2 regions of the Lysinibacillus sp. RC79 genome follow, and region 1 is predicted to be linked to the other one. Evidence: riboswitches for the same ligand, from Rfam matches in the RefSeq annotation. Region 1 holds a riboswitch; the other holds the start of a gene.
What was found. A riboswitch is a leader RNA that binds a small molecule or an ion and turns the genes downstream of it on or off. The one in region 1 is predicted to bind thiamine pyrophosphate.
Positions count from the first base shown of each region.

Region 1 (7,719 bases):
ATTTGTATTTTTATCAGCGATGTTTGGTGCTTTATCAGCGATGTTCGAGGTTTTATCAGCGATTTCGGCTCTTTTATCAGCGATGTTCGAGGTTTTATCAGCGATTCTGGTACTTTTATCAGCGATGTCCGCTGTTCTACCGGCGTTCAACTCTTTTATCGGAAATTGATAAAAAACACAACCGCTCTTTAAAAGAACAGCTGTGTTATCTATTATAAATGATAAAATATTGTCGTATTTCTTGTGATGATGCGCGCCGCTTCCTGTGTTGTAAGCCCCTTTAACGAAGCGATAACCTCGATGGAATGATCCATCATCCAAGGAGATGTTCGTTTATTTTTAAAAGCACCTTCGAATGGCCATGGTCCATCTGTTTCTACCATCAACAGCTCGATTGGATATTTTTTGATCAGCTGTTGAATCTCAGCCTCATACGTACAATCAGGCGTTACAGAAATGAAATACCCATTATGAATCATCCGTTCAATCACTTCCGCATCACCTTTAAACCAATGAAAATGCACTTTCGTTACATGATGTTTTTCTAGCAAATCACAAACAATAGCCGCATCCTCATAAACCGCATGTAACACAATCGGTTTATTTAATTCCTTTGCCAATACAATAAATCGTTCTAACAATGCTACATAAGGACGATCATCAATAGCCTTCTCTTGTCTCAAATAATAAGGCAATCCTACCTCGCCAATCGCCACCATTTCATGAGCGTGTTGGCGTATCCAATCGAATAAAGCTTGTTCCTCCGTATCACTAGGTAACGGTTGTTCGGGATGAAAGCCAAACGCTGCTTTTACCTTTGCATAGGCTTTCGACAGCTTCAACGTCTTCTCACACGATTGAAGATTCATGCTCACGGCAATTACATGTTCAGCTTCCTCTAGCAAAGTTGGTATGTCGTTTTCCTTATATTGATCTAAATGAATATGTGCATCAATCAACATTCGCCTCATCCTTTTCTTCTTTTAAATACGTGAATAGCTGTTGCTTCAATGCTGTAAATGTAGCGGAATGGCGAATTTCTTCTTGTCGTGGCCTTGCAAAAGGTACGATAATTTCTTTTTTAATCGTTGCAGGCCGTTTCGTGAGTACGATGATACGATCAGCTAAAAAGAGAGCTTCCTCGATACTATGTGTAACGAACAGTATAGATTTCCGATCTTTCTCCCATATCGATAAAAGCCAAGCCTGCATTTCAAGCCTTGTAAACTCATCAAGCGCAGAAAACGGCTCATCTAAACATAGAATGGGCTTATTACTGACAATTGCACGTATAAACGATACTCGCTGTTGCATACCACCCGACAGCTCATTGGGATACGCATTTTCAAACGCTGCGAGCCCCACTTTGTCTAACCATTCCTTCGCAACGTTGACATTTGGTTTTCCATGAAGCTCCTCGACCATCGTGACGTTTTCTACTATCGTACGCCATGGTAATAAGCATGGCTGCTGAGGCATATAGCCAATCGTTCCTCTTTTTTGCTGGATATCTGTATCGTTTAATAAAATGGCACCCTTATCAATAGAAGAAACACCGCCAATTAATTGAAAGAGTGTACTTTTTCCACTGCCTGACGGACCGATAATCGCCACAAATTCGCCGTCCTTCACCTCAAAAGATAAATTTCGAATAACCGGAAGAGCATCAAAGGATTTATCAATGTTTTGAATGCTTAGCATGGAGTCCTCTCCCCTTCACAACAAGTTTTTCTAATAATTGAATAGCACTAAATAATAGTAAACTTAAAAAAATGATAGCAAAAATCGCTACAAATACACGATCCGTCCGAAATGAAGATTGTGCCAATGTCATATAGACACCAATTCCCTTTTTCGCACCTAGCCATTCTGCAATGACAGCCCCCATTACGCTATACGTTGCCGCAATTTTAATGCCTGAAAAAATTGCCGGGTACGCAAATGGCCATTCAAGCTTCCAAAAGGTTTGTGCTTTCGTTGCACCAATCATCTCAAAATAATGCTTCAGCTCAGGTGAGGTTTGACGAAAGCCATCCATTGCCGAAATAACGATGGGGAAAAAGCACACAAGACAAATAATAATGAGCTTTGGCAATAAACCAAAGCCAAACCAAATGATTAATAACGGTGCTAGGACGAGCACAGGGACATTCTGCGACATAATGAGAATAGGATAAAATAGCTCCCGCACAAACGTAAAACGATGTAATAGCACGGCAACCGTTAATCCACATAATATCCCGATGGCTAGACCAAGAAGTGCTAATTGAACAGTCGCAAAAGCATGTGGCACAAACGTCTCATACGATTGCAAGCCTTCTTTTAAAATGGCACTTGGTGCGGGCAATAGCCAATGTGGCACGTCTGCAAAACGGACAATTAGTTCCCATATGAATAAGAGGAAGGCGATAAAAATTATCGTCCTTCCTTGTTTGAAAGCCTGCCTCATCACTGATATTTCTCCGTTAGTGTATCCATAGTAATACCGGATGGCTGATATAAAATTTTCACTTGTGTAATGACATTAATAGCGCCAAGCTCAATCATCTTATCATTCATTTTTTCAATGATTTGTAGTAAAGTCGATAGCTCACCCTCCATTGTCGTTTCTAATGGATGAACTTCATATTTCACCCCAGATGCGTCGATAACCATAATCGCTGCATCGACAAATGGGATCACATCTTCATATTTTTCAGTTTTCGGGATAATTTGTACACTTATTAATGAGTTTGCCATACTATTTTGTCTCCTTTTTCGGTAAAAAGTCGTTTGTAAATGCTTGTTTTGCGTTAAATTCGCCCTCTAAAACTTTGTTGCTGGCCATCCATTTCGCATAGTTTTCCCAGACAGCTAGCTTTTGCTCGCCCCATTGTGCAGCGTCGTCTTGATACTTATCTGCTAGCCATTCCTGACTTTTATGCACAAGGTTTTTATCTAAATCAGGTACCGCTTCTAGTAAAATATCAGCTGCCTCATTTGGATGTTTTATCGCATATTCATAGCCCTTTGCTGCAGCAGCGACAAATGCTTTTACCGTCTCTGGGTCATTCTTAATCATTTTTTCATTTGTTGCAAGTACAGGTGTGTAATAATCTAACTGATCACTATAATCTGTTAAATATAACATGTTCAGTTTTTCACCACGTTGTTCTGCTTCGATACCTGTCCATGCATAATAAATCCACGCAAAATCAATATCTTTTTTCATCATTGTGAAGAAATCTATATCGCCTGCATTGACAATATCTAACTTATTAATATCCGCATTTTCTGTTTGCATAAGTGATTGTAGTACTGCCTGTTCAAGTGGTGCACCCCAGCCACCATATGTTTTACCTTCAAAATCCTTCGGTGACGTAATCCCTTTTGATGCAATGGATGCAAAGCCAGAAGTATTATGTTGAATAATCGCTGCAATCGATACTAAAGGTACATCCTGCACACGTGCCTGTGTAACCCCTTCCTGATAGCTTACACCAAACTGAGCTTTACCAGATGCCACAAGCTGATCTGCACCCGCTTCGCCAGGTAATAAAATATCAACATCTAAGCCCTGTTCCTTAAAGTAGCCAAGTTTTTTCGCTACATATAAGCCTGTATGATTTGTGTTCGGTGTCCAGTCGAGAACGACCGATACTTTTGTTAATCCCTTAGCATCCTTTTTATCCTCTTTTTCGCTACAGCCCGCTAATGTTAAAAGCGCAGCCAACAGGATCAATAACCATTTTTTCATGCTGAATCCTCCCAGTAAGTAGTTTGAAAGTGTTCATGAATGAATGTGTTGACCAGAAGAAAGCGTATTCACTTTATGTCTGCACCCAAGTTTTGTGCATACAACAATTGCTTGTAACATAAAAAACGCCTAGGATTCCTCCCAGACGTTTTGTAATCAGTATCAAAAATTTAAATTTTTTGAATAGATGTTCCCTACGCTGGTACGAGCCAAATCAGGTTCAAAGGGTCAGCGTCTATCGGACACAATCTCAGCTGGCAACACCAGCCCCCCTACATTCTTTCCATATGAACTTTTCGTGATTATTATACCCATAACTATCCGGAAATGACAAGGCTCTATTTGCCGAAAGCGCTGTAAATATAAAAGCCCATCTCTATCTTGAATTCTATTTTCTGAATTCAACGATTCCCTCCCTTCTTTAGATTGTATAGATTAGGCATAGCTTAAAGCTTGTTTTTTCAATTTAGATATAAAAAGCCCAGCTCTCAAAAGGAGCGTGGGCTAGAAAATTAGTTTTATTTCTCTTCTTTTTTGGCCGTTAATACATGTGAAATGGCACCGTCTGTAGCAATATCTACTTTAAAGGAACCGTTTGAATGGCGATCTGCTCGAGTTAATGCTTGTACATCAATAATCTCTTGTACGCCTTTTTCTGTTTCGATGATCAGCTGTTCGTCATTAGTAGCCTTGACTACAGCCACGATACGATGTGGGTTCGCTTTTAATTCTGTTAACACTTTTAAACCGCGTTTCGCACGACTAGTCATTTCTACCTCGGCTACATTCATTTTCTTCACTGCACCACGCTGCGTCACAATCGCAACATATGCCGTGTCATTTGGCGGTAAAACATTAACGCCGACTAATGCCTCTCCCTCTTTCAGCGTAATTCCTTTGACGCCGCCTGTTTTTACACCTGTTACTGGTAATTCCTCCATTGGGAAACGAATAGCATAAGCCGTATCTGTCGTTAACATTAGTTCTGCCTCGTCCGTCACGATATCTACAAAAATCATTTCATCGCCTGACTTGACATTCATCGTTTTGATTGGCTTCGAATAGCGTGTAACGGCATAATCTGCTAAAAGTGAGCGTTTAATTTGTCCATCTTTCGTAGCCGTTAAAATATACGTATTGGCCTGTTCGAATGTTTCAAAACCGTATACAGCAATAATAGATTCATCTTCCCCGGTTGGCACAATACTTGAAATATGCTGACCAAGATCCTTCCAACGAATATCAGGTAGTTCATGGACAGGCTGATAGATATAATTGCCTCGATTTGTGAACAGTAATAGATGATGCTGCGTATTTAAATTCGCTTCATATAACAAATAATCGGAATCCTTCATCGCAAAATCTTGACCATTCGAAGCTGCATGTGAACGTGTAGATGTACGCTTAATATAGCCATCCTTTGTGACAGTCACTACGACCTCTTCACTTGGGACAAGAACATCTAACGTAATTTTAATTTCTTCAATTTCTTGTTCGATTTTTGAACGACGTGGCTCTGCAAAGCGCTTTTTAATGTCAAGTAGTTCCTGTTTAATAACACGTACAAGTTTTGCTTCACTATTAAGAATACCTTCAAGCTTGGCGATAAGTTTATTTAATTCATCTTGTTCATTGCGAAGTTCTGTGATATCTGTATTTGTTAAACGATATAATTGCAAGCTAACGATTGCCTCTGATTGCACTTCTGTAAAATCAAACTTCACCTGTAAATTCGTTTTCGCATCTCGTTTATCATTAGAAGAACGAATCGTTGCAATGACTTCATCTAAAATGGACAGCGCCTTGATCAAGCCTTCAACAATATGCGAACGATCTTTAGCCTTTTGCAAATCATAAATGGAGCGGTTCGTCACGACTTCCTTTTGATGGGCAATATAAGAATCCAGTAACAATGGCAATGTCATCATTGTCGGACGACGATTATGGATCGCAATCATATTAAAATTATAAGCTACTTGTAAATCAGTTGTTTTGAACAAGTAATTTAAAATTCCTGGTCCCGGAACATCCTTTTTCAGTTCTATGACAACGCGTAGGCCTGTACGATCCGATTCATCACGAATTTCCGCAATCCCTTCAAGTCGTTTATCAACACGTTGCTCATCAATTTTCTTCACAAGATTTGCTTTATTGACATCATACGGTAATTCCGTAATAACGATTTGCTCTTTGCCGCCTTTAATTGGCTCAACGACTGCTTGAGCACGCACAATGATTTTACCGCGTCCTGTTTCGTACGCCTTTTTAATGCCATCGACACCTTGAATAATACCACCTGTTGGGAAATCAGGGCCTTTAATAACGGTCATTAATTCATCAACAGTGGAGTTCGGCTTATCTAAGCGCATTAGAACACCGTCTAGCACCTCATCAAGTGCGTGAGGAGGGATGTCCGTGGCATAACCGGCCGAAATACCCGTTGAGCCGTTGACTAGTAAGTTCGGGAAACGAGCTGGTAAAACAGTCGGCTCCATATCCTGATCATCAAAGTTTGGTACAAATTCAACGGTTTTCTTGCCAATATCGCGGAGCATCTCCTCTGCAATAGCAGAAAGTCTTGCCTCTGTATAACGCATCGCTGCCGGTGGGTCACCATCAACAGAGCCGTTATTCCCATGCATTTCAATAAGCATATGGCGCGCCTTCCAATCCTGACTCATACGCACCATTGCTTCATATACTGAACTGTCACCGTGTGGGTGATAATTACCGATAACATTACCGACAGTTTTGGCTGATTTACGGAATGGTTTTTCGTTTGTATTGCCCTCTGTAAACATCGCATATAAAATACGTCGTTGCACAGGCTTAAGACCGTCACGTGCATCAGGCAACGCGCGGTCTTGAATAATATATTTACTATAGCGACCAAAGCGGTCACCCATTACTTCTTCTAAAGGTAAATCTTGAAACTTTTCCGTACTACTCATGCTTGGTCCTCCTCTTGTTGGATGAATTCATTTTCTAAAATATTTGAATCATCCTCCATGCCGAAGTCTACATTAGCTTCGATCCATTTACGGCGCGGCTCTACCTTATCGCCCATTAATGTTGTCACACGTCTTTCAGCACGTGCACCATCCTCAATCGTTACACGAATTAATGTACGCGTTTCAGGGTTCATTGTCGTATCCCACAGCTGGTCGGCATTCATCTCACCAAGACCTTTATAGCGCTGTAATATGTAACCCTTGCCAACTTTTTTAATGGCCATTTGTAAATCTTTTTCGGTCCAAGCATATTCAATCACTTCTTTTTTACCAGTACCCCGTGATACTTTATAAAGTGGTGGTAATGCGATAAATACCTTTCCAGCTTCAATCAATGGTCGCATATAGCGATAGAAGAACGTTAATAGCAGCACTTGAATATGCGCTCCGTCAGTATCAGCATCGGTCATAATAACGACTTTGTCATACGATGAATCCTCGACAGAGAAATCTGTTCCGACGCCAGCACCAATGGCATGGATAATCGTTGAAATTTCCTCGTTTTTCATAATATCCTGAAGCTTTGCTTTTTCCGTATTTATGACTTTACCACGCAATGGTAAAATGGCTTGGAACGTACGATCACGTCCTTGTTTTGCAGAGCCTCCTGCAGAGTCACCTTCGACTAAATACAGCTCGTTTTTCGCCGCATTTCGAGATTGTGCAGGTGTTAATTTCCCAGAAAGGATCGTACTGCCTTTTTTGCTCTTCTTGCCGTTTCGTGCATCTTCACGTGCCTTACGAGCCGCTTCACGTACTTGCTGCGCACGAATAGCTTTACGCACAAGAGATGCAGACAATTCAGCGTTTTCCTCAAGTACATAAAAAATTTGCTCCGAGACAACACTATCCACTGCCGAGCGTGCCTCACTCGTCCCGAGCTTACCCTTCGTTTGACCCTCAAATTGTAGTAAATGCTCTGGTATACGAACAGAAACAATCGCCGCTAAGCCCTCTCGAATGTCTGTCCCT
Region 1 is NZ_JBGCCD010000009.1:134,945-142,663, forward strand. Features, by position in the region: gene ABH968_RS11395 (TatD family hydrolase) at 213-962, opposite strand; gene ABH968_RS11400 (ABC transporter ATP-binding protein) at 952-1,701, opposite strand; gene ABH968_RS11405 (ABC transporter permease) at 1,679-2,449, opposite strand; gene ABH968_RS11410 (thiamine-binding protein) at 2,449-2,739, opposite strand; gene ABH968_RS11415 (ABC transporter substrate-binding protein) at 2,741-3,736, opposite strand; TPP riboswitch at 3,911-4,020, opposite strand; gene parC (DNA topoisomerase IV subunit A) at 4,255-6,687, opposite strand; gene parE (DNA topoisomerase IV subunit B) at 6,684-7,719, opposite strand, start outside.

Region 2 (7,719 bases), on a different contig from region 1:
TTATTCCGCCTAATGACTGCTGAACAACAACAACGCCTATTCGAAAATACTGCTAATGATATGGCGTCAGTTGAAGAGTTCATCAAACGTCGCCATATCCTGCACTGCTATCTAGCTGATCCAGCATATGGTGAAGGTGTAGCAAAAGCTATGGGTCTTTCATTAGAAGGCGTGGATCTTTCAAACCCATACGTAAAACAACCAACTAACGTTTAATTCTCCACATATTCCAAATATTATTGATATCCAAATCCAACTTTTTACTCCATGTGAAGGGCAACCTCACATGGAGTTTTTTTATCTTAATGACCAAAAAAGGCTTATATCTGATAGATACAAGCCTGCTCTAATAATTATTGATAAATTTGACTGCCTGCCTTTTTAAATTCCTCGGCTTTCTCCTGCATACCTTTGTGGATTGCTTCAGTAGTATTTAGGTCTCCTTCTTTTGCATAATTACGAATATCCTGTGAGATTCTCATACTACAAAACTTAGGGCCACACATTGAACAGAAGTGCGCAGTTTTCGCCCCTTCTGCAGGCAATGTTTCATCATGGTATTCGACTGCACGCTCTGGATCAAGCGATAGGTTGAATTGATCCCGCCAGCGGAATTCAAAGCGTGCCTTAGATAGTGCATCGTCACGCTGCTGTGCTCCCGGATGCCCTTTCGCTAAATCTGCCGCGTGTGCAGCAATTTTATACGTAATAACCCCTACACGAACATCCTCACGATTTGGTAAGCCTAGATGCTCTTTAGGCGTCACATAACATAGCATTGCTGTACCATACCAACCGATCATCGCAGCACCAATAGCCGATGTAATATGGTCATAGCCAGGAGCAATATCTGTTGTCAGTGGCCCTAAAGTATAAAAAGGAGCTTCCTTACACACCTCTAATTGCTTATCCATATTTTCTTTAATAAGATGCATTGGCACATGCCCTGGTCCCTCTACCATCACCTGTACATCATGCTTCCAGGCGATTTGCGTTAATTCCCCTAGCGTTTCTAGCTCCGCAAACTGAGCCTCATCATTTGCATCTGCAATAGAACCAGGACGTAAACCATCACCTAAAGAGAAGGCAACATCATAGGTTTTCATAATTTCGCAAATTTCTTCAAAATGAGTATATAAGAAGCTTTCTTGATGGTGATATAAACACCACTGTGCCATAATCGAGCCTCCTCGAGACACTATGCCTGTTACACGATTAGCCGTTAATGGCACATAGCGTAGCAATACCCCTGCATGAATCGTGAAGTAATCAACACCTTGCTCTGCCTGTTCGATTAACGTATCACGATACACTTCCCACGTTAAATCCTCTGCCACACCATTTACTTTTTCTAACGCTTGATAAATCGGCACCGTTCCCACTGGCACCGCGGCATTACGGATAATCCATTCACGTGTCGTATGAATATGCTTACCAGTAGATAAATCCATAATGTTATCAGCACCCCAGCGTGTAGCCCACGTCATTTTTTCTACCTCTTCTGCAATAGAGGATGACACCGCTGAATTTCCAATATTGGCGTTAATTTTTACGTGGAAGTTACGTCCAATAATCATCGGCTCTGCCTCAGGGTGATTAATATTAGATGGCAAAATAGCACGTCCTGCCGCGATCTCTGAGCGCACAAATTCTGGGTCCATATTTTCGCGAATCGCTACAAATTCCATTTCTGGAGTAATAATTCCCTTTCGTGCATAGTGAAGCTGTGTTACATTTTTACCTTTCTTCGCACGCAAAGGCTTTCTAGATAAATCCGGAAAAACATTTTCATTCATTCGTGGATCATCAGCTTTACGGAATCCATTATCTTCTGGCTTGATAGTACGACCTTCGTATTCTTCAACGTCACCTCGTTCTTTGATCCATACACTACATAAAGCTGGCAATCCTTTTGTAATATCCACCTTATATGCAGGATCAGTGTACGGGCCGCTCGTATCATAAACACGTACTGGCGCATTTTCCTCTTCACCAAAGCTTCCTGTCGTCGGACTTAGAGCAATTTCACGCATTGGCACTAAAATATCTGGTCGAGATCCTTCTACGTAAACTTTTTTACTTCCTTCAAAACTTGACATAATCGTAATATTCTTGTCGCTAACTGTTGTCATAAACTACTTCGCTCCCTTTTACATTTATTCCAAGGACCGAATCTAGCTCACCCCAACAAAAACAAAAAGCCGAATCCAAAAAAAAATTTGGATCCGGCTAAGAATGTAAAGGTATAGTTATTGCAAATAACGTAGAGTGCAATAATGGTTAACTTTCCCACGCTGGTATGAGCCAGATCAGGTCCAAAGGGTCAAGAAACCTCTATGCGTTTCCCTCTCAGCCTGACTCATCAGACTCCCCTAGTTAATGCTATTAAGTTTGATGCTAGTGTAGCAGATATTGTTAAGAGATGGAAGCTTCATTTGAATATTTTTGTGTCATCATCATAACGTGTGGTTGATTTCCGTTCCGGCTGGGCGCTTTCCTGGGGGCGTCCGATGAGCCGCTAATCCCCAAGGAGTCGCCCAGCCTCCACTCCAATCAACTTATTTACATGGCATACGTTTTAAAAAGTATAATCCCTAACTTTTGGTGATTATCCTATTTTTAAAAATCAGAAGGAAAACCGCTTACTCCAGATGGGCTGTCACTCTATCTTATTCCGAATAACATCCAGCTGTTAGGTAAACAACAGTTCCGCTACGTAAATCACAATCGTCACTGTAATACAGCTCACAATCGTTGAAAATAATACTGTTTGTGCAGCAGTTGCCGATTCTACGTCATATTCTAATGCCAGACTAGAACTATTTCGCGATGTCGGGAACGAACTAGCTATAAAAAGTGATTGTGCCACGACACCGTCAAGGCCAAGTACATAAATGATCAGCAATGCTACGGCTGGCCCTATGACTAGTCGTGTAAAACAGCTAATGAATACCATTTTATTGAACATGGATTTGATTTCAAGCTGTGATAGTTGTGCCCCTAAAGTTATTAATGCTACTGCGATAAAGCCATCTGCCACATGGTCTATCGGAATTTTTACAAACTGCGGAATAGCGATATTAAAATAGTTCATTGCAACACCAATAATAAGTGCATGAATAATAGGCATTTTGAGGAAGTCTTTCACAATAGACATGCCCGATTTTGTTGAAGAGATTAAATTGTACAAGCCGTAAGTATAGGTCGTCATATTTTGAAATATTACGAGAATGACCTGAATCGCTACTCCAATCGGCTGGGTCACGAAAATCATTTGTGCAACCGGAATACCATAGTTACCTGAATTAATTAGGACAACACTATTTTTAAACACCGCAGCCTCGGGTTTTGCTAAGCCGAGTCCCTTTGCTAGAAAGTGACTAAGTACCATTTGGCTTCCGATAAAGAGTAGAATAAATAATGCAACTTCCCCAAGCACAGACAGCTCTATACTCGTTTCATATATATTCACAAAAACAGCTGCGGGCATGAAACAATATGTAATAAGTTGAGATAACGCCTTTAAATTAAAGCGAAATTTCTTTTGTAAAACTGCACCAAGTACTAAAAGCACTAAAATTGGAGCTACAATTTTAAAAAAAATCATACCGAGATACATCATAGCGTGTCCCCTTTCCTCTCCTATAGTAGTGCTGTTTTAATACTTGGTCAATGTACCTCACCGTTAACTCATAGCCCTTTACGAGGCATTTTTAGTCCAATGCCTTTTACCATAAATAAAAAGACTGCTTCACATATTGAAGCAGTCTTTTGCTGAAAAAAGTTAAACGAGCTTAAATCGATTAACGACCTCTTGTAATTCTTTTGAAACCTCGTTCATATTATTGATGGACTCTGCAACCTTTTGTAGTTCCGCTTGTTGGTCAATAGCAGATGCACTTACCTGTTCTGCAGATGCAGCAGTCTCCTCAGAAATAGCAGAAATACTTTGGATTGCCATTATCGCTTGATTTTTATGCTCTAACATATGAGAAAGTTTAGTCATTAACTCACTAATTGACGTTGCAATAGAACTAGAAAGCTCACTATTGTCTTTAAACGCAACCTCAGTGCTTTGTACTGACTCATTTTGAGCTTGTATTAAGCCTGCGTTTGAGGCAATGACAGCTACCGTTTGCTGAGAATTTTCAAGAATGCTATCTACTGTTTGCTTAATAACATCTGTTTCATTTCTGGATTGCTCTGCTAGCTTTCGTACCTCCTCAGCGACAACTGCAAAACCTTTACCATGTTCACCAGCACGTGCAGCTTCTATGCTTGCATTTAAGGCTAATAAATTTGTTTGCTCGGTAATACCTTGAATAGACGCTATAATCTGATTGATATTGGCAATATTAGACGCCAATGACTCCATTTGCTGCTGAATACGTCCATTCATTGCATTCGTTTCTGAGTTACGTTCACGTAAGCTTTCGACTTCTTTCATTCCTTCGTCTGTAGTTGTTTTCGTTTTATTCGATAGCTCGTCCATTTCATTTGAAAGCGTTGTAATAGCATCAATTTGATCGGATAAATCAATCATTCGATAATTGGTTTCTTCTGTATCCTCAGATTGCTTGGATGCTCCCTGCGCAATTTCATTAATAGCTACCGAGACCTCTTGACTTGAAGCAACTATTTCATTAAACGCCTCATGAACATAATTTGATGATTGATTGAGTGATGTCGTAGCATTCAGCACGGTTTGAATGGCGCTATTCGTTTGATCTAACATATTATTATAAGCTAATGCAACAGCACCAATCTCATCAGGCTTAATATATTTCTCATCCACTTTTTGAGTTAAATCTCCATTTGCCGCCGTTTCAATAGAAGTGCGTAAAAACTTTAATGGCCTCAGTAATTTATAGATAAACAATGCACTAGCAACTGCCATTAAAACAATTATAATAATTGACGCTATGATGGTAAAAGTAAGCACATGATTATAGGTTTCTAATATTTTGGATTTTGGTAGCACTAATTGTACAGTCCATGTTTCATCAATCCCATCTAAATTCATAGGAGCAAAAACGTTAAATGAATTTTCCTTGAGCTCTTCGGAATCCAAATACATACTTTTTAGCTCGCCACTATCCATTGTTTGTTTAATGCTTGTCCAGTCCAAATGGTCCTGCATATTTAATCCTTTTAATGACTCACCAAAGCTATTTGCAGTTAAAACTCCATTATTAGTAATAATAGCTGCATAGCCACCATCTGGCTTTACGGACTCTGTCAATCCCTTTAAATAATCAATAGCTATATCAGCCGTCAACGTGCCAAAAAATGATCCCGAAGCATCGACTAACGGAACAGCAATCGTTGTCATTAGTACTGTTTGTCCTTTGATATTATATTCGTATGGCTCCGTTAGAACGGATCTTCCTTCTTCTTTTGGTATCCAATACCACTCGGAAATACTCTTGTCATCGATGCCATCAATAAAAGACGTTGTTATTTCATTTCCATCCTTACTTAAATAAGGTATAAAGCGATTTTTTGAATCCACTAAAGTAGCATTTATTGTTGGCTCTACGTTTGTGGAGTTTGGTTCAAAAACAGCTCCTACAGCAAGTAAATCTTCATTATTAACTAAGTTAGTTTCCATCATTTTTATTATGTCTTCTGCAGAAAGCTTACCTTTTTTCTCCATACCCTCGACTATACGTTTCGTCGTCAGTAAAGTCGTGTTTGCTTTCTGAAAGCGTTCACTCATCTTTGCTGCCGAATATTCAGCAGTTTCCAGTGTTGCAGTTTCTGCATCATCAACGCTTTGACTCTTTAAAATAACACTTACAATAACCGTATATGTAATAAATAACACTAAAAATAGCCCTATAATTAGAGCAGATAGCTTTAAAGCGATACTCCTAGACTTCCCCATCACAACACCCCACTTTTATACATAATGATAATGGATGGAAGGTCGTATAACAATAAGATATTTAGCGAATCAAGTAGAATTTTGATGATTTATAGAGAATTCTAGTGTTTGCAACCCAAAAATTTAAATCACATAAAAAAGGACCAATTATCCATTTATTATTGGTTGTTTAGTAAAACATACCCTTTATATACTAAAATATTGAAATATATGATATATTATCTACTAAATACTACGATAGGAGTGATTAACTTGAAAAATAAAGCGTTATCGACTTTTATGGCAACAGCTATTACAGCAACCTTAGTTTTGCCAGTAGCATCTGCAAACGCAGCTTCAAATGATCAATCTTTAAACCACTCAATTCAAATTGGTGGGCAGGTAGCCGCAGCCACAGCTAAGGGGCAAACTGTTACCATTAACAACATCACTAAAGATAAAGTACTTACATCCAATGGCCAATTTAAAATTAGTCAGTCGTTAAAGCCTCTCTTAAATACATCAAATAGCACTGCATTGGCAAATGCTGAAGCTACTATTGTCGTAAAGAACGGTGAAATTACAAGTATTACCGCACTAACTCTATCTAAAGCTGGTACAAACAAAAAAGAGGTATATTTTGACGGCGGTGGCGAACAAATTGATGGAAGCCTAACTGTAAATGCGGATTATGTAAAAATTCAAAATGTAACTATTAAAGATGAGCTTATCGTAACTAATCGTGTCAAGAAGGCAATTACGATTGATACCGTTACTATCGGGGATACGATTACGTTTAAACCTTTAGTGACGAGAAACATTAAATGGTTAAATGTTTCCCTAAAAGATATTAAATCTCCAAATATTAACATGGAGCGTACTAAAGTAAATGTGACTTCTGACAAAAACATTTCTAAGGTTGATGTAGTAGGTAAAGTTGCAGCATTTGAGGTTAATGCCAATGTTGATAAGCTTACAATCGATGTTGAAAAAGATTTTAGTCTTTACGGAGAAGGTAAAATTGATCAAGTGATCGTTAAGCACGGTGCAAAGGTGACATTAGATTCAGGGCATCTAATTAACAAGGTGCAGGTGGATGATAATAAAGCCTCTGTAACCTTACCAGTGGTGAATAAAACAGAGCTAAGTAAATTAGTGGCTACACCTCCGTACGTTGCAGTATCTGTTAATGGATATGACGTTTTAACAACTGAAAAATGGACGACGCAAGCTGAACGTACAGCATTCGAATCTGCCGTAAGCAGCGCAAAAGTAGTAGCTAATAATTCCAACGCCTCTCAGGAGCAAGTAAACAATGCTATTACACAGTACAGAAATGCATTAGCCGTTTATCAAGCTGCACAAAAAAGTGGCACAAAATATGGTTATGGTGATAAGGCTTCACTTCAAACACTTATCAATTCTGTTCAGTATGTAACCGTTTCTTCGGATGGCTACAACGTTCCATATAACACGCCTTGGACAACTCAATCTGAGAAAAATGCTTTATCTTCGGCTGTTTCATCTGCTCAAACAGTTGTGAATAATTACTATTCTACTCAAAATGATTTTACGAATGCTACGAATAATTTAAACAATGCGATCCAGACTTACAAGAATGCCCATAAATACGGAGTAAATGGAAATTATGTTGATAAATCTCAACTAACAAACCTTATCAATTCTGTTCAGTATGTAACCGTTTCTTCGGATGGCTACAACGTTCCATATAACACGCCTTGGACAACTCAAGCTGAGAGAGATGCATTATCTTCGGCTGTTTCATCTGCTCAATCAGTTGTAAATAATTACTATTCTACTCAAAATGATATTGCCAATGCTACGAATAATTT
Region 2 is NZ_JBGCCD010000016.1:102,775-110,493, reverse strand. Features, by position in the region: gene ABH968_RS16110 (catalase) at 1-216, shown strand, start outside; gene thiC (phosphomethylpyrimidine synthase ThiC) at 354-2,132, opposite strand; TPP riboswitch at 2,270-2,384, opposite strand; gene ABH968_RS16100 (AEC family transporter) at 2,693-3,622, opposite strand; gene ABH968_RS16095 (methyl-accepting chemotaxis protein) at 3,785-5,887, opposite strand; gene ABH968_RS16090 (S-layer protein) at 6,140-7,719, shown strand, end outside.
Region 2: another riboswitch for thiamine pyrophosphate. It lies ahead of thiC (phosphomethylpyrimidine synthase ThiC); the one in region 1 lies ahead of ABH968_RS11415 (ABC transporter substrate-binding protein).